4 regions of the Streptomyces sp. CC0208 genome follow, and region 1 is predicted to be linked to each of the others. Evidence: riboswitches for the same ligand, from Rfam matches in the RefSeq annotation. Region 1 holds a riboswitch; each other region holds the start of a gene.
What was found. Region 1 has a riboswitch for cyclic di-AMP ahead of D1369_RS16630 (transglycosylase SLT domain-containing protein). Riboswitches for the same ligand answer to the same signal wherever they lie in the genome.
Positions count from the first base shown of each region.

Region 2: another riboswitch for cyclic di-AMP. It lies ahead of D1369_RS21645 (M23 family metallopeptidase); the one in region 1 lies ahead of D1369_RS16630 (transglycosylase SLT domain-containing protein).
Region 3: another riboswitch for cyclic di-AMP. It lies ahead of D1369_RS15635 (C40 family peptidase); the one in region 1 lies ahead of D1369_RS16630 (transglycosylase SLT domain-containing protein).
Region 4: another riboswitch for cyclic di-AMP. It lies ahead of D1369_RS35305 (NlpC/P60 family protein); the one in region 1 lies ahead of D1369_RS16630 (transglycosylase SLT domain-containing protein).

Region 1 is NZ_CP031969.1:3,669,634-3,675,071, forward strand. Features, by position in the region: gene D1369_RS16620 (polyprenyl synthetase family protein) at 1-66, opposite strand, end outside; gene D1369_RS16625 (CocE/NonD family hydrolase) at 318-2,336, shown strand; cyclic di-AMP (ydaO/yuaA leader) riboswitch at 2,577-2,779, shown strand; gene D1369_RS16630 (transglycosylase SLT domain-containing protein) at 2,785-3,267, shown strand; gene D1369_RS16635 (Cof-type HAD-IIB family hydrolase) at 3,271-4,083, opposite strand; gene D1369_RS16640 (LacI family DNA-binding transcriptional regulator) at 4,424-5,438, opposite strand, start outside.
Region 2 is NZ_CP031969.1:4,714,245-4,719,682, forward strand. Features, by position in the region: gene ribA (GTP cyclohydrolase II) at 1-311, shown strand, start outside; tRNA gene D1369_RS21640 (tRNA-Met) at 434-507, shown strand; cyclic di-AMP (ydaO/yuaA leader) riboswitch at 825-982, shown strand; gene D1369_RS21645 (M23 family metallopeptidase) at 994-2,019, shown strand; gene D1369_RS21650 (aldo/keto reductase) at 2,132-3,076, shown strand; gene D1369_RS21655 (PrsW family intramembrane metalloprotease) at 3,093-4,481, opposite strand; gene trmB (tRNA (guanosine(46)-N7)-methyltransferase TrmB) at 4,532-5,413, opposite strand.
Region 3 is NZ_CP031969.1:3,470,418-3,475,855, forward strand. Features, by position in the region: gene D1369_RS15625 (M23 family metallopeptidase) at 1-499, shown strand, start outside; gene pcrA (DNA helicase PcrA) at 534-3,014, opposite strand; cyclic di-AMP (ydaO/yuaA leader) riboswitch at 3,555-3,724, shown strand; gene D1369_RS15635 (C40 family peptidase) at 3,733-4,878, shown strand; gene D1369_RS15640 (tellurite resistance/C4-dicarboxylate transporter family protein) at 4,974-5,438, shown strand, end outside.
Region 4 is NZ_CP031969.1:7,666,999-7,672,436, forward strand. Features, by position in the region: gene D1369_RS35280 (8-amino-7-oxononanoate synthase) at 1-114, shown strand, start outside; gene D1369_RS35285 (DUF397 domain-containing protein) at 155-376, opposite strand; gene D1369_RS35290 (helix-turn-helix transcriptional regulator) at 386-1,246, opposite strand; gene D1369_RS35295 (ATP-binding protein) at 1,460-1,918, shown strand; gene D1369_RS44175 (DUF6328 family protein) at 1,954-2,340, opposite strand; gene D1369_RS35305 (NlpC/P60 family protein) at 2,365-2,838, opposite strand; cyclic di-AMP (ydaO/yuaA leader) riboswitch at 2,842-3,054, opposite strand; gene D1369_RS35310 (hypothetical protein) at 3,392-3,697, opposite strand; gene D1369_RS44180 (ATP-dependent Clp protease proteolytic subunit) at 3,705-4,340, opposite strand; gene D1369_RS35320 (glycosyltransferase family 39 protein) at 4,932-5,438, opposite strand, start outside.

The DNA.
Region 1 (5,438 bases):
GGCCTGGACATCGGCTTCCAGAGCCTGGTCCCGCACGCTCAGCCCGAACGGCCCGACGACGGTCACGAGGGGTCTCCTGTCTGCTGGTGTCTACTGGCGGTCACACGGAATGTCGATAGGTCGCTGCCATCACTCAAGTCAGCGTATCCGGTCACCTTTGGATCACCGATAGCGCCCGCCCCGTCCATGCCAGGCGGGATCGGATCACGACCGGTATGTTTTTGATCACCTGAAAAGAATGGATATCAATCGATTTGTAGGGAAGTAGCCGCCCTCGTCGTGACACCCGGCGCACTGAGACCGACGGGACCCCACCGATGCGCATCCGCACGCCCTTCCCCTACGAGACGACCCACGACGACGTCCGCATTCCGCTCCCGGACGGGACGCTCCTGTACGCACGCGTGTGGCGACCCCTCACTCAGGAACCGGTACCCGCGATCCTCGAATACCTGCCGTACCGCCTCACCGACTGGACCGCGCCCCGTGACGGGCAGCGCCACCCCTGGTACGCGGGCCACGGCTACGCCTCGGTCCGTGTCGACGTGCGCGGGCACGGGAACAGCGAGGGCCTGCCGGGTGACGCGTACTCGGCGGCCGAACTCGCCGACGGGGTCGAGGTCGTCGACTGGCTGGCCGCGCAGCCCTGGTGCGACGGCCGGGTCGGCATGTTCGGGATCTCCTGGGGCGGCTTCGACGCCCTCCGGATCGCGGCCCTGGCACCCGAGCCGCTCAAAGCGGTCGTCACCGTCTGCGCCACCGACGACCGCTACGACAACGACGTGCACTACCTGGGTGGTTCCGTCCTCGCGGCCGACATGCACGCGTGGGCGGCGACGATGCTCGCCTACGTCTCCCGGCCTCCGGACCCCCTCCATGTCGGCGACGGCTGGCGGGAGATGTGGCTCGCACGCCTCGAAGCGGTCGAGCCGTTCGTCCACACCTGGCTCGGCCACCAGACCCGCGACGGCTACTGGCGCCACGGCAGCGTCCGCGAGGACCACGACGCGATCGGCGCGGCCGTCCTCGCGGTCGGCGGCTGGCACGACCCGTACCACGACACCGTCCTGCGGCTCGTCGAGCACCTGCCGGCCGACCGGGTACGGGGGATCGTCGGCCCCTGGTCCCACCAGTACCCGGACCGCGGCCTGCCGCCCGGCCCGGCGATCGGCTTCCTCCAGGAGACCCTGCGCTGGTGGGACCAGCACCTCAAGGGCGTCGACACCGGCGTCATGCGAGAACCCCTCCTGAGGGCCTACATCGGCGACTCCCACCCCCCGGCCACCGTCCTCGACACCCTGCCCGGCCGCTGGGTCGGCGAGCCCGCCTGGCCCTCCCCGCACGTGACGACGGTGGCGTACGGCCTTCAGGGCGCCCCCGTCCTGGTCCGTTCCCCGCAGCACACGGGCGTGGACGCCGGCCGTTTCCGCCCCGTCGGCAACGACGCCGACCTGCCGCCGGACCAGCGGGAGGAGGACGCCCGTTCGGCCTGTTTCGAGTTCGCGACGGGCGAGGAGACGTGGGTCCTCGGGCGGCCGCGGGTGCGGCTCAGGGTGACCTCGGAGGTGTCGCGCGGGCAGGTCGTCGCGCGGCTCTGCGATGTCGCCCCGGACGGGTCGTCGACGCTCGTCACGCGAGGGGTGCTGAACCTCTCGGCCCGCCACGGACAGGACCGGACGGTGCCCTGGGAGCCCGGGGCGACGCAGGAGGTGGCCTTCGAGCTGAACGGCATCGGGCACGCCTTCCCGCCCGGTCACCGCATCCGGCTCGCCGTCTCCTCGGCGTACTGGCCGTGGATCTGGCCGCAGCCGGGGTCGCAGGCCGGATTCACCCTGGAGCCGGCGGGCAGCTTCCTCGAACTGCCGGTACGCGCGCGGGAAGCGGCCTCGGACATCGCCTTCGAGGAGCCGGAGCAGTCCGGGCCGCTCGACGTCACCCGCGGCGTAGCCGCTGACGGATGGAGCCCCGCGACTTTGGACGAACCCCGCCCCGAGCGCCTGGTCGTCCGTGACGTGGCCAAGGGCGAGTGGCGTCTGGAGGTCGACCCCCGGTACGGCGGCACGCGCGTGTACCCCGACGGCCTGGAGATCACCGAGGACGCGCTGGAGACGTACACGATCGACGAGCAGGACCCCCTGTCCGCCCGCACCCGCTCGGACTGGACGATCCGGCTGCACCGCCCCGAGCTCGCCTGGGACACCACCGTCCGCACCCGCGCGGAGATCACCTGCGACAGGACGGACTTCCACACCTCCGACGAGGTCGTGTGCACCGCCGGCGATGAGGTGGTCTTCCACCGGACGTGGGAGAAGCGGATCCCACGCACGGCCGGTTGAAGACGAGTTGGGCTTTCCTGACCGTTTTACCCCTCTTGCGCTCGGCTGTGATGTGGCCCACTCGCGGGGGTGGACCGGCATGGATGCGGAATCCGTCGATCCGCCTTTTCCTTTGCGCGAGTTGAGGTTGGCGAACGCAAAGGATCAAGCGCCTCAAATGCCTCTTTCCAAGGTCAATAGGCACCGCATGTGAATTCGCCACTTGTTCCGGACATGTGCTCTCGCATACGTTCCCGGCCTGTCGGGCGGACGCCGAATCCTGCCACCACCCGACAACACCCACCTAGCACCACGGCAGGAGCGGGGGAACCAGGTAAGTCGCCGGACCGGACGTCTTCGGACATACCGGCACGGCTTGGGGTGAAGTCGCGCCTTTCGCAGGCGTGGCCGGGCAGCTCCCGCCCGAACCCGACAGCTCACCTCGCAGGCGACGGAGAGGAACTTCGCCATGTCTGCTGCCGCTCAGCACCGCCGTACCCGCACCAGCCGTCTCGCCCGCAAACTCGCCGTCGCCGGCACCGGAGTCGCCGTCCTCGCGCTGCCGCTCATCGGCGCGAGCAGCGCGTCCGCGGCCACCCCGACCGTGCAGACCGCCACCACGCTCGGCTACTCCAACACCCTCGACGGCTGGATCCGGGCCTCCCTCGCCGTCATGGCGGAGCACGGGATTCCCGGCTCCTACGACGGGATCTACCGCAACGTCATACGCGAGTCCTCCGGCAACCCCTACGCCATCAACCTCTGGGACTCCAACGCCGCGGCCGGCACGCCCTCCAAGGGCCTGCTCCAGGTGATCGACCCGACCTTCAACGCGTACCACGTGGCCAACACCTCGTGGGACCCGTACGACCCGGTCGCCAACATCACCGCGGCCTGCAACTACGCGGCCCAGCGGTACGGGTCCATCGACAACGTGTTCGGCGCGTACTAGGAACTACGCCCGCGGGAAGAGCCTTTCGAGGACGACGGCGATGCCGTCGTCCTCGTTCGACAGGGTGACCTCGTCGGCCACGGCCTTGAGTTCGGGGTGGGCGTTGGCCATCGCCACCCCGCGGGCCGCCCAGTCGAACATCGGGATGTCGTTGGGCATGTCCCCGAAGGCGATCGTCACCTCGGGCCCCAGTCCCAGGTGTTCGGCGGCCAGCGCGAGGCCGGTCGCCTTGGTGATGCCGCATGGCTGGAGTTCGACGGTCCCGGGGCCCGACATGGTGACCGTCGCCAGCGAACCCACCACCGAGCGGGCCGTGACCGCCAACTCGTCGTCGGACAGGTAGGGGTGGCGCAGCAGCACCTTGCTGATCGGCTCGCACCACAGGTCGTCGCGCCGGCCGACCCGTACCGCGGGCAGGGTCGGATGGGGCATCAGATAGCCCGGTTCGATGAGGGTGAGTCCCTCGACACCGTCCTGGTCCACGGCCGCGTACACCTGCCCGACCTCGGCCTCGATCTTGCCCAGCGCGGTCTCGGCCAGCTCCCGGTCCAGGGTCACCGACCAGAGCAGACGGTCCGCGCCGGCGTCGTACACCTGCGCGCCCTGTCCGCACACCGCGAGCCCCGTACTGCCGAGGTCGTCGAGCAGCGGCCGCACTCTGGGCGCCGGCCGGCCCGTCACGACGAGATGCCGGGCCCCGCCCGCGGCCACCCGTGCGAGCGCGGCCAACGACCGGTCGGAGAGGGTGTCGTCGGTCCGCAGCAGCGTTCCGTCCAGGTCAGTGGCGATCAGTGAATATGCGGAAGAGGCGGCCATGATCAGAGAATACGGATGGTTGGCCCCTGCGACTCGACGCGAACCGGACGGCTGCTGCTTTCACATGCGTTGACGGCAGTTCCGGTTCCTGGGTGCGGCGGCACGGCACGAACACGGCCGGCGGGCCCCGGCGGGAGCGGCCCGAAACCCTCGGCCGGTCGCCGACTTTCACCAGTACCAGCGGATCCTGGTGAGGGCCGCGAGCCCGCTTGTGCTCTTCGGCGGCGTCCTCCCCGGCCGCCCCACGGACCGAGGGGCCCCCGGCTCCGGCCGACGCCTGCCGGACGCGCCGACGGGCCCCGCGCCCGGGCCGCCCCCCCTCGGCGCCTCTCGCGGAGCGCTACGCCGAGTCCCGGACCACCAGTTCCGTCGGGAGGATCACTCCTGCCGTGTCCTCGCCCGCGATCTGGGCGAGGAGCATGCGGACCATCTCGGCGCTGATGCGGTCGAAGGGCTGGCGCATGGTGGTGAGCGCGGGGGCGATGGCGGTCGCCGCCGGGGAGTCGTCGAAGCCGCCGACAGCGATGTCATCGGGGACCGAACGCCCGGCCTGCTGAAGAACGCCCACCACACCCAGGGCCATGAGGTCCGAGGCGACGAACACCGCGTCCATGTCCGGGGCCTGGGCCAGCAGGCGGCGGGCCGCCCGTTCGCCGCCGCTGCGCCGGAAGTCGCCCTCGACGACGAGCGAGGGGTCGTAGGGCAGGCCCGCCTCGGCGAGCATGTCCCGGTAGCCGGCCAGCCGGTCGGGGCCGCCCGGCATGTCGAGCGGCCCGGTGACCATGCCGACGCGGCGCCGGCCGCCGGCGAGGAGATGACGGACCATGTCCTGCGCGCCCTCGCGGTCGGCGGCGGCCACGTAACTCACCTTGGTGCCCCGCCCTATCGGCTTGCCGCAGACCACCAACGGGATCCCGGCGTCGTGCAGTTCGGCCGCGACCGGGTCACCGCTGTGGTTGGAGAGCAGCAGCACCCCGTCGACGTGGCCCGAGGTGATGTACCGGGTCAGCCGGCGCCGGTCGTCGTCGCTCTCGGCCAGCATCAGCAGCAGCGGGATGTCGTGCTGGGCGAGCCGCTCGGTGCAACCCCGCAGCAGGACGTTGAAGTTGGGGTCCTCGAAGAACTTCTCCTGCGGCTCGGTCAGCAGGAACGCCACCGAGTCCGACCGGCCCGTACTGAGGCTGCGGGCATGCCGGTTGACCACGTAACCGGTCTTCCTGATGGCGGCCTCGACCGCCCGCCGGGCGGCGGGCGAGACGTAGTGGCCGCCGTTCAGGAAGCGGGAGACGGTGCCCCGCGAGACGCCCGCCTCCCGGGCCACGTCGTGGATGGTCGGTGGCTTGCGGCGTCCGTTC
Region 2 (5,438 bases), 1.0 Mb from region 1:
ACGCGTACGCCCTCCAGGACCAGGGCCTCGACACCTATGCCGCGAACGCCGCGCTGGGCCTGCCCGAGGACGCCCGCGACTACACGGCGGCCGCGCAGATGCTCCAGGCTCTCGGGATCGCCGAGCTCGACCTGCTCTCCAACAACCCCGACAAGGCGGGCCAGTTGCGCGACCTCGGCATCGACGTCGGCAACCGGGTCCCCACCGGCGTCTTCACCACCGCCCACAACGTCCGCTACCTGCGCGCGAAGGTCCTGCAGACCCAGCACACGCTGCCGCTGGGCGAGTTGAGCGAAGTCGGCGTCGGCTGAGCGCGGCGCTTCCGGTGACGGCGAGGGTCGAGGCCGGTCACTGAGCTCCGCCGGGGCTCACTCCTCCGGGACAACCCTGGCGCGAACCACCTCGCGGATGACGTATGCTGGTCACACAACGACGCGGGGTGGAGCAGCTCGGTAGCTCGCTGGGCTCATAACCCAGAGGTCGCAGGTTCAAATCCTGTCCCCGCTACTCAAGGCTCAAGGCTCAGGGCCGGAGTCCAGTTCACTGGACTCCGGCCCTGAGTGTTTTCCCCAGCCGGAAGCCACCCGGCGGCCTTCGTGACGCGGCGTGAGTGGTTGACCGCCCTCCGCATTACAACTGACATACCGTCAATGCCTGTGTGTCGCCTGAGGTGGAGTCAACTCGCCCGTTTTTCGCCGTTCATGGGCCGTAAGTCCTCCGGGATTTCGTTAATGATCAAGAGGAACAGCTTGGAATCGGGTACCCGGGTCTATTAACGTTCGATAACGCAGCGCGGTCGTCCCAGCCGTCACAAGAGACGGCTCCGTGCTCACGCGCCGAATTCCGCAAGGGAACCGGGGAACCACCAACTTGGGGTGAATCGCTCGTACTCCGCCGTGGCAGCACGGCGGGTTTACGCGCGTAGGAGACCTTCCTGCTCCGAACCCGTCAGCTAACCCGGTAGGCGAGAAGGAAGGAAAGGAGCGCGCCCACGTGGCGTCCAACCCGCCTGCCCCCGAGGCGCCGTACGTACCCAGCGACACCCTCGTGTACGGCGGTTACCGCGCCGACGACGAGGCCCCGCTCGGCGAGTGGAACCCGACCGCGGACTCCCTCGCCCCCGTACGAGGCCGGCATCGCGTCGCCAAGCAGCGTGGCGGAGGATTCGCCCGTAGCTCCACCGTTCTGGGCGTCGGTGTCATAGCCGCCGTCAGCGCGGGCGGGATGGCCAGCGCCAACACCGGCAAGCCGCCGGTCTCCATCTCCATGCCCGACCTGGGCTCCGTGAGTTCGCTCATCTCGAACGACACCGACTCCGCCGCGGACGACACGAGCGCCTTCAGCAGCGTCGGCGCCACCACCGCCGACACCGCCAAGGGCACCTCGGACGCCGGTGAGGCGCTGCGCTCGCGCATCCTGGCCCAGGCCGAGGTGCAGCAGGGCCAGCTCGACACCAAGGCCGCCCAGGCCGTCGCGGCCGCCGCCGAGAAGGAGGCCGACGAGGCCGCCGCCAAGGCGGAGAAGGAGGCCCAGGAGAAGGCCACCGCCGCGAAGAAGAAGGCGGAGGAGGCAGCCGCGAAGAAGGCCGAGGCCGCGCGCCTGGCCGAGCTCGCCAAGCAGTACACGCTGCCGACCTCGTCGTACACCATTACGGGGACCTTCGGTCAGGCCGGTTCGCTGTGGTCCTCCGGCTACCACACGGGCCTCGACTTCGCCGCCCCCACGGGCACGCTCATCAAGGCGATCCACAGCGGCACCATCACCCAGGCCGGCTGGGCCGGCGCCTACGGCTACCGCACGATCCTCACCCTCGACGACGGCACCGAGCTGTGGTTCTGCCACCAGTCCTCGATCAGCGTCAGCGTCGGCCAGAAGGTCGGCACCGGTGACGTCATCGGCCGCGTGGGCGCCACCGGCAACGTGACCGGCGCGCACCTGCACCTGGAGGTCCACCCGGGCGGCTCGGCCGACGGGATCGACCCGATGTCGTGGCTGCGCGGCAAGGGGCTCACTCCCTGAGACGCTCCCTGAGGTTCCCGCCGGTGCGCCGGAGCGACTGATTCCGCTTGTTTACGAGGACTTTGCGGCGGTAGCGGAAGACCGGCGCCCGGCACGGGCGTTGACGTACGACATGACTTCTCTTCGCAAGCTCGGCTCCTCCGACCTCGAGGTCTTCCCGCTCACCCTCGGCGGCAACGTCTTCGGCTGGACCGCCGACGAGGCCACGTCCTTCGCCGTCCTCGACGCGTACACCGCGGCCGGCGGCAACTTCGTCGACACGGCCGACTCGTACTCGTCGTGGGCCGAAGGAAACTCCGGCGGCGAGTCCGAGACGGTCATCGGCAAGTGGCTGGCGGCCCGCGGCAACCGCGACGACGTCGTCATCGCCACGAAGGTCAGCCAGCACCCGCAGTTCCCGGGCCTGTCGGGGGCGAACATCAAGGCCGCCGCCGACGCCTCCCTGAAGCGCCTGGGCACCGACCGCATCGACCTGTACTACACCCACTTCGACAAGACCGAGGTGCCGGTCGAGGAGATCATCGGCGCGCTGGACGAGCTGGTGAAGGCGGGCAAGGTGCGGGCGATCGGCGCCTCCAACATCTCCGCCGCGCGGCTCTCGGAGTCCCTCGCCTTCTCCGACCGCGAGGGCCTGGCGCGCTATGTCGCCCTCCAGCCCCACTACAACCTGGTCTCCCGCGACACCTACGAGGGCGAGCTGGAGTCGGTGGCCGCCCGCGCGGGCCTGTCAGCCGTCCCGTACTACGCCCTCGCCTCCGGGTTCCTCACCGGCAAGTACCGCCCGGGCGCGACGGTCGCCAGTCCGCGGGCCGCGGGCGCCGGAAAGCACCTGGACACCGAACGCGGCCGGAAGGTCCTCGCCGCCCTGGACGACATCGCCGAGGCCCACACGGTCCCGGTCGCCACGGTCGCCCTCGCCTGGCTCGCCGCCCAGCCCACGGTCGCGGCCCCGATCGCCTCCGCCCGCACGGTGGAACAGCTGCCGGCGCTCCTCGGGGTGGCGGACCTGACCCTGACGGAGGAGGAGCTGGCCCGCCTGACGGAGGCGTCGGCCTGACCCTCCGCCGCACGGTCTACGTGCGGTACGGGTTGTAGGCGGGGTACGGCACCGTCGGGTGGACCGGGTGGACCGGGTGGATGGGGTGCGTCGGCTGGGCCGGGTGAGCCGGGTGAGCCGGGTGGGCCGGGTATCCGTACACGCCGTACACCGGCCAGGGCGGTGCGGCCACCGGTACCGGCGGTGCTGTCATCCGCGCCGCGTGGTCCAGCGCCGGGCGGGCCACCTCGCGGCGCCGCCACAGCTCGTGCAGCAGCTCCCGCTCCCGTACGACGAAGTCCGCGTTCGCCCGCCCGAGCCGGCCCCGACGTCGTAGGAACGCCAAGGACGTCGCGTACGCCTCGTACTGCGAGACCGCCCGAGCCGCGGCCCGCCCGCCGAACTGCCGCCGCGCGTAGTCCCTCGCCACCCGCCGCGCCCGCATCGAGCCCAGCGCGTACGGCTCGGTCGGCGTCAGCCACCCGGCGACGGCGTATGCAGGCAGCTCCTCGCGCACGGTCCTGAGCTCCCGCTGCCGTGTCCAGATGACCAGCCAGGTCAGCAGCGCGAACGCCGGCACCATGAACATCGCGTACACCGCGAAGAACCCGTACTGCCCGAAGGTCGACGAGCCGTTCCACGTCGCGTGCATGCCCATGGCGAGCAACAGCCCGGACAGCGGGACCAGAACCCGCCGAACGTGCTGGCGTTCCGCCGACAGCGCGGAGATGCCGAAGCCGATGCCGGTGAGGACCGTGAACAGGGGATGCGCGAACGGTGACATCACCACGCGCACGAAGAAGGTCGCGGCGGTGACGGAGGCGATGCCGCCGTCGCCGTTGAGCTGGTCGGTGCCGAAGGCGGTGCCGAGGTAGAGGATGTTCTCGGTGAAGGCGAAACCGGTGGCGGTGACCCCCGCTATCACCACGCCGTCGACGATCCCGGTGAAGTCCCGTCTGCGGAACAGGAAGACGAGCAGAACGGCGGCGGCCTTGGCCGACTCCTCGACGATCGGCGCTATCACGGTCGCGCCGAGGGTGTCCGCGCTGGAGGGGTCGGCGGTCGCCGTCGCTATCCACTTCGTCGCGAAGCTGTTGGCGATGATCGCTATCAGGGCGGCCGCGCAGGCGCCCCAGGCGAAGGCGAACAGCAGATTGCGCCAGGGCCCGGGTTCGACCCGGTCGAGCCAGCGGAACGCGGCTATGAGCAGCGGTACGGGCAGGACGGCGAGCCCGAGTCCGACCAGGAACCCCTGGGTGCCGGTCTGCTGGCGGACCAGGGCGAGGATGACGAGGCCGGACAGTGCGAGGAGCGTGATCAGCGCGCCGTAGCGCACCCATTTCCGCTGCCACCAGTGCGCATGCCGCAGCGCGGTGCCACCGGTGGGGTCACCGGGGTACGTCGGATACGGGGGACAGGTGGCCACAGCATCGACCTTAACGAGACAGAGGCGCCGCCCGCAGGCGGGGCGGGTGCTCAGGCGCCGGTGGGGGACTGGTCGGGTCGGTCGGGTCGGACGCCGTGCTGTACGCGGCGGAACAGCAGGTCGTTCACGACATGTCCCTTCTCCAGTCCCTGCCCCTCGAAACGGGTCAGCGGCCGGAAGTCGGGACGCGCCGCGAAACCGCCACCTGCCTGTGTGTTCTCGAAGTCCGGATGCGTGGTGAGTACGTCGAGCATCTGCTGCGCGTAAGGCTCCCAGTCGGTCGCGCAGTGCACCAGCGCGCCGGGCCGCAGACGGGTCGCGGCCAGGTCCAGGAACTCCGCCTGGATCAGCCGCCGCTTGTGGTGCCGCTTCTTGGGCCAGGGGTCGGGGAAGTAGACGCGCAGCCCGTCGAGCGAGTCCCTGGTGAGCATCTCGCGCAGCAGGATGATGGCGTCGCCGTTGGCGACCCGGACGTTGGACAGCTTCTGCTGCTCGGCGAGGTTGAGCAGGTTGCCCTGCCCCGGAGTGTGCACGTCGACGGCGAGGATGTTGGTGTCGGGGGCCGCGGCGGCCATCTGCGCGGTGGCCTCGCCCATCCCGAACCCGATCTCCAGCACGACGGGGTTGTCGTTTCCGAACAGCTCGCCGAGGTCGATCGTGCGCTGCCCGTCGATGTCGAGGCCCCACGTGGGCCACAGGCGCTGCAACGCGTCCGCCTGCCCCGCCGTCACCCGGCTCCGCCGGGGCTGAAAACTCCGGATCCGCCGCTCGAAGTGCGACCCCGCGGGATCGGCACTGGGCCCGTCGGGAAACCGCGGCTCCCCTTTGGCCCGGGTGTGCCGGACAGGGACACCGGGCACATGCCGAGCGGCCTCGCCGGGGGTGGTGGGCCGGGACCGGGGGGCTTCGGGGGCGTTGAGGAAGTCAGACACAGTGGGGTCGATTTTACGGTGACCT
Region 3 (5,438 bases), 200 kb from region 1:
CCGGGCCAGCCGTACGCAGGAACGCATCGACCTCAAGGCCCAGCAGGTGGCCGAGAAGAGGAAGGCGGCGGAGGAGGCGGCCCGCAAGGAGCGGCTGCGGCCGAAGTTCGCGCTTCCGGTCGCCCAGCGGGGACTCAGCGCCTACTTCGGCCAGTCCGGCGTCAACTGGATGTCAGTCCACACCGGCATCGACTTCCCGGTGTCGTACGGCACGACGGTGATGGCCGTGACCGACGGCACCGTCCGGACGCAGTGGAACAGCGCGTACGGCAACATGATGGTCGTGACGGCGAAGGACGGCACGGAGACGTGGTACTGCCACCTCTCCAGCTACCGCGTCGCCTCGGGTACCACGGTCAAGGCCGGCGACCCGATCGCCTACTCCGGCAACTCCGGCAACTCGACCGGCCCCCACCTGCACCTCGAGGTGCACCCGGCGGGCGGTTCGGCCATAGACCCGCTGCCGTGGCTGCGCAGCCACGGGCTGGACCCGACGTAACCTCTCGGGCCCAGCCCCCCGTCCGGAGCTGGAGCTACAGCTTCTCCACCGGCGCGTACCGCAGCAGCAGTCGCTTCGGCTTCGCTTCCCCGAAGTCGATCGTCGCCTCGGCGTTCGCGCCCGTGCCCTTCACCCCGACCACCGTGCCCAGACCGAACTGGTCGTGGGTGACCCGGTCGCCGACGGCCAGGGACACCACCGGCTTCTCCGCGCTCCTGCGCGTCGCGAAGCCGGACGCGCCCGACGCCGAGGAGCGGGACCGGGACGACGACAGTGACGCGGCGACCCCCGAGACCGGCCCCGCCGGAGCGGCGACCGCCCCCGTGCGCTTCCAGTCGACGTGCTGCGCCGGGATCTCCTCCAGGAAGCGGGAGGGCGGGTTGTACGACGGCTGCCCCCACGCGCTGCGCAGGGAGGACCGGGTCAGATACAGCCGCTCACGCGCGCGCGTGATGCCGACGTACGCCAGGCGCCGCTCCTCCTCCAGCTCCTTGGTCTGGCCGAGGGCGCGCATGTGCGGGAAGACGCCGTCCTCCATGCCGGTGAGGAAGACGACCGGGAACTCCAGGCCCTTGGCGGTGTGCAGGGTCATCAGGGTGATGACTCCGGAGCCGTCCTCGTCCTCGTCGGGGATCTGGTCGGAGTCGGCCACAAGCGCGACCCGCTCCAGGAAGTCGGAGAGCGAGCCGGTCTCCTCACCCTCGCCGGACTCCTGCTCGAACTCCAGGGCCACGGCGGCGAGTTCCTGGAGGTTCTCGATGCGGGTCTCGTCCTGCGGGTCGGTGGAGGCCTGCAACTCGGCGAGATAGCCGGTGCGTTCGAGGACGGCTTCCAGGACGGTCGCCGGGCCCGCGCCGGACTCCACGATCGTACGGAGCTCCTCCATCAGGACGTTGAACCGCTTCACGGCGTTGGTGGAGCGCGCGGCCATGCCGTACGCCTCGTCGACGCGCTTGAGCGCCTGCGGGAAGCTGATCTTCTCGCGCTGGGACAGGGCGTCGATCATCGCCTCGGCACGGTCGCCGATACCGCGCTTGGGGACGTTGAGGATCCGGCGCAGCGGCACGGAGTCCTCCGGGTTGGCGAGGACGCGCAGGTAGGCCAGGACGTCCCGGACCTCCTTGCGCTCGTAGAAGCGGACGCCGCCGACGACCTTGTAGGGCAGGCCGACGCGGATGAAGACCTCTTCGAAGACACGGGACTGGGCGTTGGTGCGGTAGAAGACGGCGACATCGCCGGCCTTCGCATCGCCCGCGTCCGTGAGGCGGTCAATTTCGTCGGCGACGAACTGCGCCTCGTCGTGCTCGGTGTCGGCGACATAGCCGGTGATGCGCGCGCCCGCGCCCGCGTTGGTCCACAGGTTCTTGGGGCGGCGGGACTCGTTGCGCTCGATGACGGCGTTGGCGGCGGTGAGGATCGTCTGGGTGGAGCGGTAGTTCTGCTCCAGGAGGATCGTCGTCGCGTTGGGGTAGTCCTCCTCGAACTGGAGGATGTTGCGGATGGTCGCGCCGCGGAAGGCGTAGATCGACTGGTCGGCGTCACCCACGACACAGAGCTCGGCGGGCGGCAGGTCGTGCTCGCTCGGCGGTACGTCCACAGGGTGCTCGGAGGTCCCGACCAGCTCCCTGACCAGGGCGTACTGCGCGTGGTTGGTGTCCTGGTACTCGTCGACCAGGACATGCCTGAAGCGGCGGCGGTAGTGCTCGGAGACATCGGGGAACGCCCGGAGCAGGTTGACCGTCGTCATGATCAGGTCGTCGAAGTCGAGGGCGTTCGCCTCGCGCAGGCGCGACTGGTACATGGCGTAGGCCTGGGCGAGGGTCTTCTCGAAGCCGTCCGTGGCCTGGGCGGCGAAGTCCTCCTCGTCGATCAGCTCGTTCTTCAGGTTGCTGATCTTGGCGCTGAAGGACTTCGGCGGGTACCGCTTGGGGTCGAGGTCCAGGTCGCGGCAGACCAGGGCCATGAGGCGCTTGGAGTCGGCGGCGTCGTAGATCGAGAAGGAGGAGGTGAACCCGAGCTTCTTCGACTCCCGCCTGAGGATCCGCACACACGCGCTGTGGAAGGTCATCACCCACATCGCGTTCGCGCGCGGGCCGACGAGCTGCTCGACGCGCTCCTTCATCTCGCCCGCGGCCTTGTTGGTGAAGGTGATCGCGAGGATCTGGCCCGGGTGGACATTGCGCTCGCCGAGGAGGTGGGCGATGCGGTGGGTGAGCACCCGGGTCTTGCCGGAGCCGGCACCGGCCACGATGAGCAGCGGGGTGCCGGAGTGCACGACGGCCGCGCGCTGGTTCTCGTTCAGCCCCTCCAGGAGGGCGGCCGGGTCCACCACCGGGCGCGGGGCACCGTCGCGGTAGTAGGAGTCCCGCTCCGGGGGCACGTCGAACTTGCCGCCGAACAGGTCGTCCGGAACCTGCTCCGGTACGTGCTCGTCCTCGGGCGGCGGCGGTTCTTCCCCGTGGGCCCGAGGGGCCTGGAGGTCCGCCAGGAAGCTGTCGTCAAAGAGGCTGCTCATCGCTCTCCGAGTCTAGGGTGCCCCACTGACAGACCGCCGCCGCCCTGAGAACATCCACCGGTATCAGCAGCCGATGATCTTCCGGACCTGCCCTCCGGCGCCCCCGACCGCTGTCCGCGACCGACCGGACCGAGACGCGGGTACGGCCGCCGCACGGCCGCCGCACGGCCACCGCACGGCCACCGCAGGGACACCGACGGCGACGCCCGCCGGGAACGGCACCCGCAGGTGCCTGCGCTCGTCGCGCGAGACCTTGGTCACCCCGGCTCGCGTCGGGCCCGAACACCGCGGCGGCGGATCAGGCGGGCGCCGGCCTGCCTCCAACGGCACGGCCGTCCCGCTCCGCCTCACCCTCGCCCCCGGAGGAAACAGGCCCGAATCAGCGCAGATCGCCCCGGGTTGGTCACGCGGGGCGACGCCCGGGACGAAGGTCACGAAAATGTATCGGGCATATCGCACATCAACCTTCACACGGGCCACACCAGTTGGCTACCGTTCCGGACAGGCCGTACGACCCCCACCGGCGAACCCCGCCGGGCCGCACGGCCTCCGCCGAGTCCGCAGCGCCGCCGCGCGCCCGGAGCCGGGGACCCACCGAACCCGGGGTGAATCGGCCGACTCCCGCGCACGGGAGCGCCGTAGGGCAAACCTTCCGAAGCACCTCGCCCGAACCCGACAGCTAACCCGGTAGGCGGAGTACGGGAAGGAGTCGCCTCCCTTGGCGTCGCACCGCAAGTCGCGTCCCGTCGGTACGCGCGCAGCAGGCATACGGACCCCGGCCCTCGCGACGGCCGCCCTCACCTCCGTGGCCCTGCTGTCCCAGTCGGCGAACGCCGCGCCGGCCGATGACAAGCCGAGTCTCGAAGAGGTCGAGAAGAAGGTCGACGACCTCTACCGCCAGGCCGAGTCGGCGACCGACACCTACAACGCCGCCAAGGAGAGGACCACCAAGCAGCGCAAGCAGGTGGACACGCTCCTCGAGGACGTCGCCAGGCGCACCCAGACGCTCAACGAGGCACGGGAGGAACTCGGTTCCTTCGCCGCGGCCCAGTACCGCACCGGCGCCGCCGCGCCCGGCACGGCGACCTTCCTGCTCGCCGACACCCCGCAGGACTACTTCGACCAGACCCAGCTGATGGGCCGCTTGACGAGCCGCCAGAAGGGCGCCGTCGACGACTACGTCTCCGAGCAGTCCGCGACGATGAAGAAGCGCGAGGAGGCCTCCCAGAGCCTTCAGGCGCTCACCGAGACGCAGAGCGACCTGAAGACCGCCAAGGCGACCGTCCAGAAGAAGCTCGCCGACGCGCGCGAGCTGCTGTCGGAGCTGACCGCCCAGGAGAAGGCACGGCTCGCGGCGATCGAGCGGCGCAAGCAGCAGGAGGCGGACCGCAAGGCGGCGCAGCTGGCGCAGCAGCAGGCGGCAGCGGAGAAGGCCGCACAAGGAGCCGCGCAGGAGGCCACCGCCCCGCAGGAGAGCACGCCGACGGCGCCCGACTCCTCGTACGCCACCAAAGCAGCCAAGGCCCTCGCGTTCGCCCGCGCGCAGGTCGGCAAGCCGTACGTCTGGGGCGCCACCGGCCCCGGCTCCTACGACTGCTCAGGGCTCACCCAGGCCGCCTGGAAGGCCGCCGGGGTCGACCTCCCCCGTGTCACCTACGACCAGGTCAACGCCGGCACCACGGTCGCCCTGGCCGACGCACAGCCCGGTGACCTGGTCTTCTTCTACGACGACATCAGCCACGTGGGCCTCTACATCGGCAACGGCATGATGATCCACGCCCCCAAGCCGGGCGCGTACGTCCGCGAGGAGTCGATCTACTACGACGGCGAGTCGGGGATCCACAGCGTGGTCCGCCCGGCCTGAGGCGCCGTCCCGCGGAGCCCGCACTCGCGTGCATTTCCCCGCACGCGCGTGCGCGCCCCGCTCGCACGGCGCGGGGAGCTTCCTAGCATCGACCCATGCCCGGTACCTCCCCCCACTCCCCCCTGCGCGCCTGGTGGACGCGGCGCCCGCCCGAAGCCGGGGCCGCGGTGATGGCGACCGGCATCGTGTCGGTGGGGCTCCATCTGACCGGCCACGAGACGCTGTCGCGCATCGCCCTGGTGCTCGGTTGCGTGGCCTGGCTGGGGCTGGCCGCCGAGTTCGCCGCAGGACTGCTGAGGGAGCGCGCGCGCTGGGCCGCGGAGGCCAGGTCACCGGGCGGCCTGACGGCCGTGGCGGCGACCACCGTGCTCGGCACCCGTTTCTCCATGCTTGGCCGGCAGACCCTCGCCGAGACGCTGCTGGCGCTGTCCGCGCTGCTGTGGCCGGTGCTGACGGTGCTCGTCGTGAGGCACTGGAAGCGGAGGCTGCCCGGCGGGGTGTTCCTGTGCTGTGTGGCCGCCCAGGGTCTCGCGGTCCTGTGCGCCACGCTCGCCGCGGCG
Region 4 (5,438 bases), 4.0 Mb from region 1:
CGGCCCCCGTCCGTGCCCGACGGCATCTCACGGCTCAGGCTGACCGCCCGCGCGGATCTCTCCGAGGAGCAGATCGAGCGCGCCGTACAGGTGATCGGCGGGACACGACCATGAGTCGGCGTGACACGGCCGTGCGCCGAACGGACGGAAACGGTCAGAACGCGCGGACGAAGCCCGCCCAGCTCTCGGGGGAGAAGAGCAGCGCGGGTCCGTCCGGGTTCTTGGAGTCGCGTACGGCGAGCAGCCCGGCACAGGGCCCGGCCGACGGCCTCGCTGTCTCTACGCAGTTGTTCGCCCCGGTGCTGTAGCTGCTGCGCAGCCAGCGCACTTCGGGCAATCGGGTACTGGAGATTGCGTTCCGAGGCAATGCGGACATGGTGCCTCCTTACGTGCCGTCACCCGTCTCGGCGAGGTAATCCAACGAGTCCTCGGGCGAAAGGGCGTGGATCCGAAGGGTGTTGAAGGCCTCGGTGTAGGCCTGGAGGTCTTCTTTCCGCTCGAGATAGAGGCTACTCGTCAAGTGGTCGAGAACAACCACGTCCAGATCAGAAGTGCGCGAAAATGAGAAGATTACGAAAGGCCCCGTGATACCCACATGTGCCCCGGCAGTGAACGGCAGTACCTGCAGCCGCACTTGAGGCAGCCGGGCCGCCTCCAGGAGCCTCTTGCGCTGACGGGCCATCACCTCGGGCCCGCCGACCTCTCGCCGTAGCACCGCCTCGTCCAGGACCGCGCTCAACTCCAGGGGCGGCTGCGCCCGAAGGATGTCCTGCCGGGCCAGCCGGACCTCGACCAGCGCGTCGAGACGTTCGTCGTCGAGGCCGTCCACGGCGGCCCGGGTCACCGCGCGGGCGTACTCGGGTGTCTGGAGCAGCCCGGGCACCACCGAGGTCTCCAGCGTGCGCATCGCGCTCGCCTGGGACTCCAGACTGATGAAGTCGCGGTACGTCGGCGGCAGGACACCCCGGTACGCGTGCCACCAGTGGTGCCGGCCGCCGCTCTCGTCGGAGCCCGCCAATACCAGAAGCAGCTCCCGCAGATTCGCGTCCCCGACGCGGTAGGCGTCGAGAAGTAACCGCACGTCGGCCGGTTTCACCCCGCTGGCACCGGTCTCGATGCGGCTCACCTTCGACTGGTGCCAGCCCACGAGCCGGGCTGCCTCACCGCTGGTGAGCCCCGCACCCGCGCGCAACGCACGCAGTTCGGCGCCCAGTTTCCGCCGGCGCACCGCGGGGCCGTGCTGCATGCGCTCCTCCTTACTCCTTACGAGCCGCCCAAATACGGTCTCGCGTCGCAGAGTTCACCGCTTCGAGCGACAGATATATGCACATCTTGGTGGATCGGCACCCGTCACAGCCTTGGTGATGGCACTCTGGCGATGAACCACCAGTCCGGGACCGTACTCGAACCATCCGCACCGTGTCGGACTCCGGTCCCGTGGGAAAGGGACGACGTCGCCATGGCAGACCACCTGGAAGCATCCGTCACCCTGCCGAGCGAACCCGCCTCGGTCTCCGCGGCCCGCACCTACGTCCTGAGCACCCTGGCGGAGTGGGGGCTGCCGCCGACCACGGACGCCGCCGAGACCGTCCGGCTCATCGTCTCCGAACTCGCCACCAACGCCGTACAGCACACCTTCGGGCAGTCCCCCACCTTCACGGTGGACATCGAGCTGGACCGTGACGAACAGCTGCGCATCGGGGTCACCGACAGCCACCCCCGCTTCCCCAAGCGACTGCCGGCCGCGGTCCAGCAGGACAACGGACGGGGGATGGTGATCGTTCGCTGGCTCGCCGCCGAGAGCGGCGGCAGGCTGAGAGTCAGGCCCACCCGGGAAGGCGGCAAGACCGTCTCGATCGAACTCCCGTGGACGGTTCCTGCGGAGCCGGTCACCGCCGCGGGGCAGCAGGAGCCGTAGCAGACATCAGTTCGGCAGCGCGATGCATCCCGGGGTCACCGCAGACGCGGTGACGGCTCTCGGGGTGAGGCTCCCGGCCGAACCGTCGCTCGCGGCCTGATCACCTCGCGTTGCATCGGCCCGGGGGCCGGGTGCGACTGCGCCTGCGCCGCCCTGTGTCCCTCTGTGAGCAGAACCGAGCCGGTGAACGCGAGCACCGGAACGCCCATGCCGGCCGTGGTGAGCCGGGACAGCAGTGTGGTGGCGTACGTGACGCGCTGGAAGGTGTCGAGGGGCGGGAAGCGCTGGGTGAAGGCCGGCGTCAGCAGAAAGGCGAAGAGGATCTGCGCCCCGCTCTGGGGGACGCGCAGTTGCTGGAGCAGCTCGCCGAAGGCGCGGTCGGCGCTCTCCAGCGGGGACCCGAGGGGACGGCGGGAGGTCAGGTCGCCGCCGTCCCCTCGGGGGCGTCACTTGACCCGGCCGTACCAGACGCTCTTCGTCCAGATCTTCTGCAGCCTCACCACGTCCCCGGTCTTCGGGGCGTGCCAGATCTTTCCCTTCCCGGCGTAGATGCCGACGTGGTAGACGTTCGAACCCGAGTGGAAGAACACCAGGTCGCCGGCCTTGCGGCTGCCCGAGCCGATGTGGCGGGTCTTGTTGTACTGCTGGGCCGCCGTGCGCGGGAGCTTCTTGCCCGCCTTCTTGAACGAGTACAGCGTGAGCCCTGAGCAGTCGAAGCGGCGGGGCCCGGTGGCGCCGTACTTGTACGGCGAGCCCTTCTTGGAGGCCGCTACCTTGAGTGCCTTCGTCGCAGGCGTCGCGGCCGCGGCGTCGGGCGCGAGGCCCGGGACCACGACGGAGCCGCCCACGGCGGCGATGGCGAAGGCCGAGGCCGTACCGGCCCGGACCATCAGCGACGGGACACGATTGAGCGCAGTCATGCGCAACCCTTCGTCAGCCGCCTGTGAAGGATGACCTGTCGGATTCGGGCTGACAAAGTTGCCCGGCCGCTGACGCGGCTTCACCCCAAGGGCTGCTCGACCCGGCCATGGCGTGACCGTTCCGGCGACCCGTCGTTGCTTGGGTCCTCCACTCCTGCCGATCCACTCCTGTCGACCGGTCATCCGGGCGGCGGCAGGACTCGGCGTCCGCCCGGATCGCCCCGCCGCTGCGGCGGGGGCTTGTCGTCAGACAGGGATCTTGGCGTACTGATGTCCCAAAAACCCAATGGAACCGGGGGTTTGTGTTGTTACTCACCACTCACCCGTTCGGGTGGACACCTGAGCTAGCGAAGGGGCGTCGAGGGGTCCACGGGCCGTGCGACCAGCACAGAAACTCCTCATTCCCTCCCTGAACCACGCGCGTTGTGCAACCTCAGGGGTCTCGAAAAAGGAGCCGCGTCTCCTGCAAATGGCGGTACGTCTTTTGGTCCGTTTCAACCGTGTCCCGGACGCCCCGTCAGACCATGGGGCGTCCGGAACGGCTGCCGGTGCGTCAGTTGCCGGATTCGGGTGGCACGGTGACCCGGGCCGTACGCCGTTCGCCGTCCAGAACCCGCAGGGCCCGCGCCAGTGTCGCGGCATGCAGTTCTCGCTCGCCCCGGCCGTGCATCAGCACCAGCGCGTCACGCAGCTCGGCCGCCCTGCTCACCAGCGCCTGGGCCGCGCGCAGTCCGCCGTAGGTGTCCTCGCGCCGGGCCGGGTTGATCCGGCCCAGCAGGTCGACCACCTCGAGATAACGGTCGATCAGCTCGCCCTCGGCGTGCGTGAGCGCGGGCAGCGGGGGAAGGTCCGGCACCATCGAGGGCTCACCTCGCGCCCGGTGCGGTGGGCGAGGACTTGCGGCTGGGGACGATCGCGTCCGCCAGGCCGTGGTCCAGGGCGCCCTGCGCGTCCAGGATCCTGTCCCGCTCGATGTCCGCGCTCACCTGCTCGGGGCTGCGCCCGGTGTGCCGGACGAGCATCTCCTCCAGGCGGGCCCGCACCCGGAGCAACTCGTCTGCCTGGATGGCCAGATCGCTGGCCTGCCCCTGCACGGGCTCGCTCAGCGCGGGCTGGTGGATCACCACCCGGGCGCCCGGCAGCACGGACCGCTTGCCCGGGGTGCCCGCCGCGAGCAGCACGGCCGCGGAGGAGCCGGCCTGGCCGAGGCAGGTCGTCTCCACGTCGCAGCTGACGTACTGCATCGTGTCGTAGATCGCCGACATCGCGCTGAACGAGCCGCCGGGGGAGTTGATGTACAGCGCGATGTCCCGGTCCGGGTCCTGGTACTCGAGGTACATGAACTGCGCCATCAGATCGTTCGCCGAGGTGTCGTCGATCTGCGTCCCGAGAAAGACGATCCGCTCCTCCAGCAGTTTCGAGTACGGATCCATCGACTTCTGCCCGAAGCTCGTGCGCTCATGGAACTCGGGCAGGACGTAACGGGCGATCGGTCGGGTCATGGCGTACCCCTCCTCGCTGCGACTCCTGTCTGTGAAAAATGTACAGGACGTACGTGTCGCTATGGTGGGCCCGTGGAGGCGAGGAGACACTTGCGGATACGCACGCCCTTCCCGCGGGCGCGGAACAGGTCTCAGCCCACAGGACTGCGCGCTGTCGCCCAATCGGTGAGGTCGTCCAGGGTGTGGGCGGGGACCATCGTCTTGGGGGTCCTCGGGACGCTGCGGTCGATCGGGGCGGTCAATCTGGACGCCGTCACTGTGCGGGTGACGCTGACCGGTCACCGGAACCAGCAGATCGGCATCAAGGACATCCGTCCGCTGATCGTGGCCCGTGAGGCACGTGTGTTCACGGCCCCTTTTGATGCGCGGCCACTCGTGCGTGATCCAGCAGGCGATCTCCGACTCGCCCCGCAGGACCGCCCGCCGCTCGGGTCGTCGCAGGCTCCATCCGAGCCGGCCGGTCAGCAGCCGCCACACCGACGCCCTCGAGAACACCACCCCCGTTGCCCGGTGACGACCGCGCCGACTCGTTCCAGGGTCCACAGGTCGGCACTCGGCCGTTGACCGCGATCCCTGACCTCGGGCGTCGCCTCACCGCTGGGGATTGCAGTCGTAGAGGGTGAAGCTGCTGTTGGTCTGGCGGTAGGCGGTGGGCCGGATGCGGGTGCAGTGGGACTTCACCCAGGTGGTGGCGGGAGTGGTGGGGCGCTGGGTGGTGAGCAGCGCATAGCGCAGCTGGTGGGTGGCGACGAGGTTGCCGAGCTGCTGGGCGGTGGGGAAGGGGGTGCTGCCGGTGAAGCCGCCCATGACGAGCATGGGCTCGGACGTCGCGCGCAGCAGGGGCTCGGCGGTGTAGGCGGCCTGCGTGGCGAGCAGGTACTTCTCGCCGTGGCGGTGCGTGGTGAGGTAGTCGAGCAGGGCGGTGTCGCGGGCGTTGGGTCGACCGAGCTCTCTCCTGCGCGGAGCGTGGCGGGGATGCTCGTAGTACGACTTGCCGACCGGACCGGCCATCGGGGAGGTGGCTGCGCCCGCGTAGAGCGGGTCGAGGCCGGAGACGGCCCAGCCGGCCGGTACGACCAGGGTGGCCGCGATTCCGGC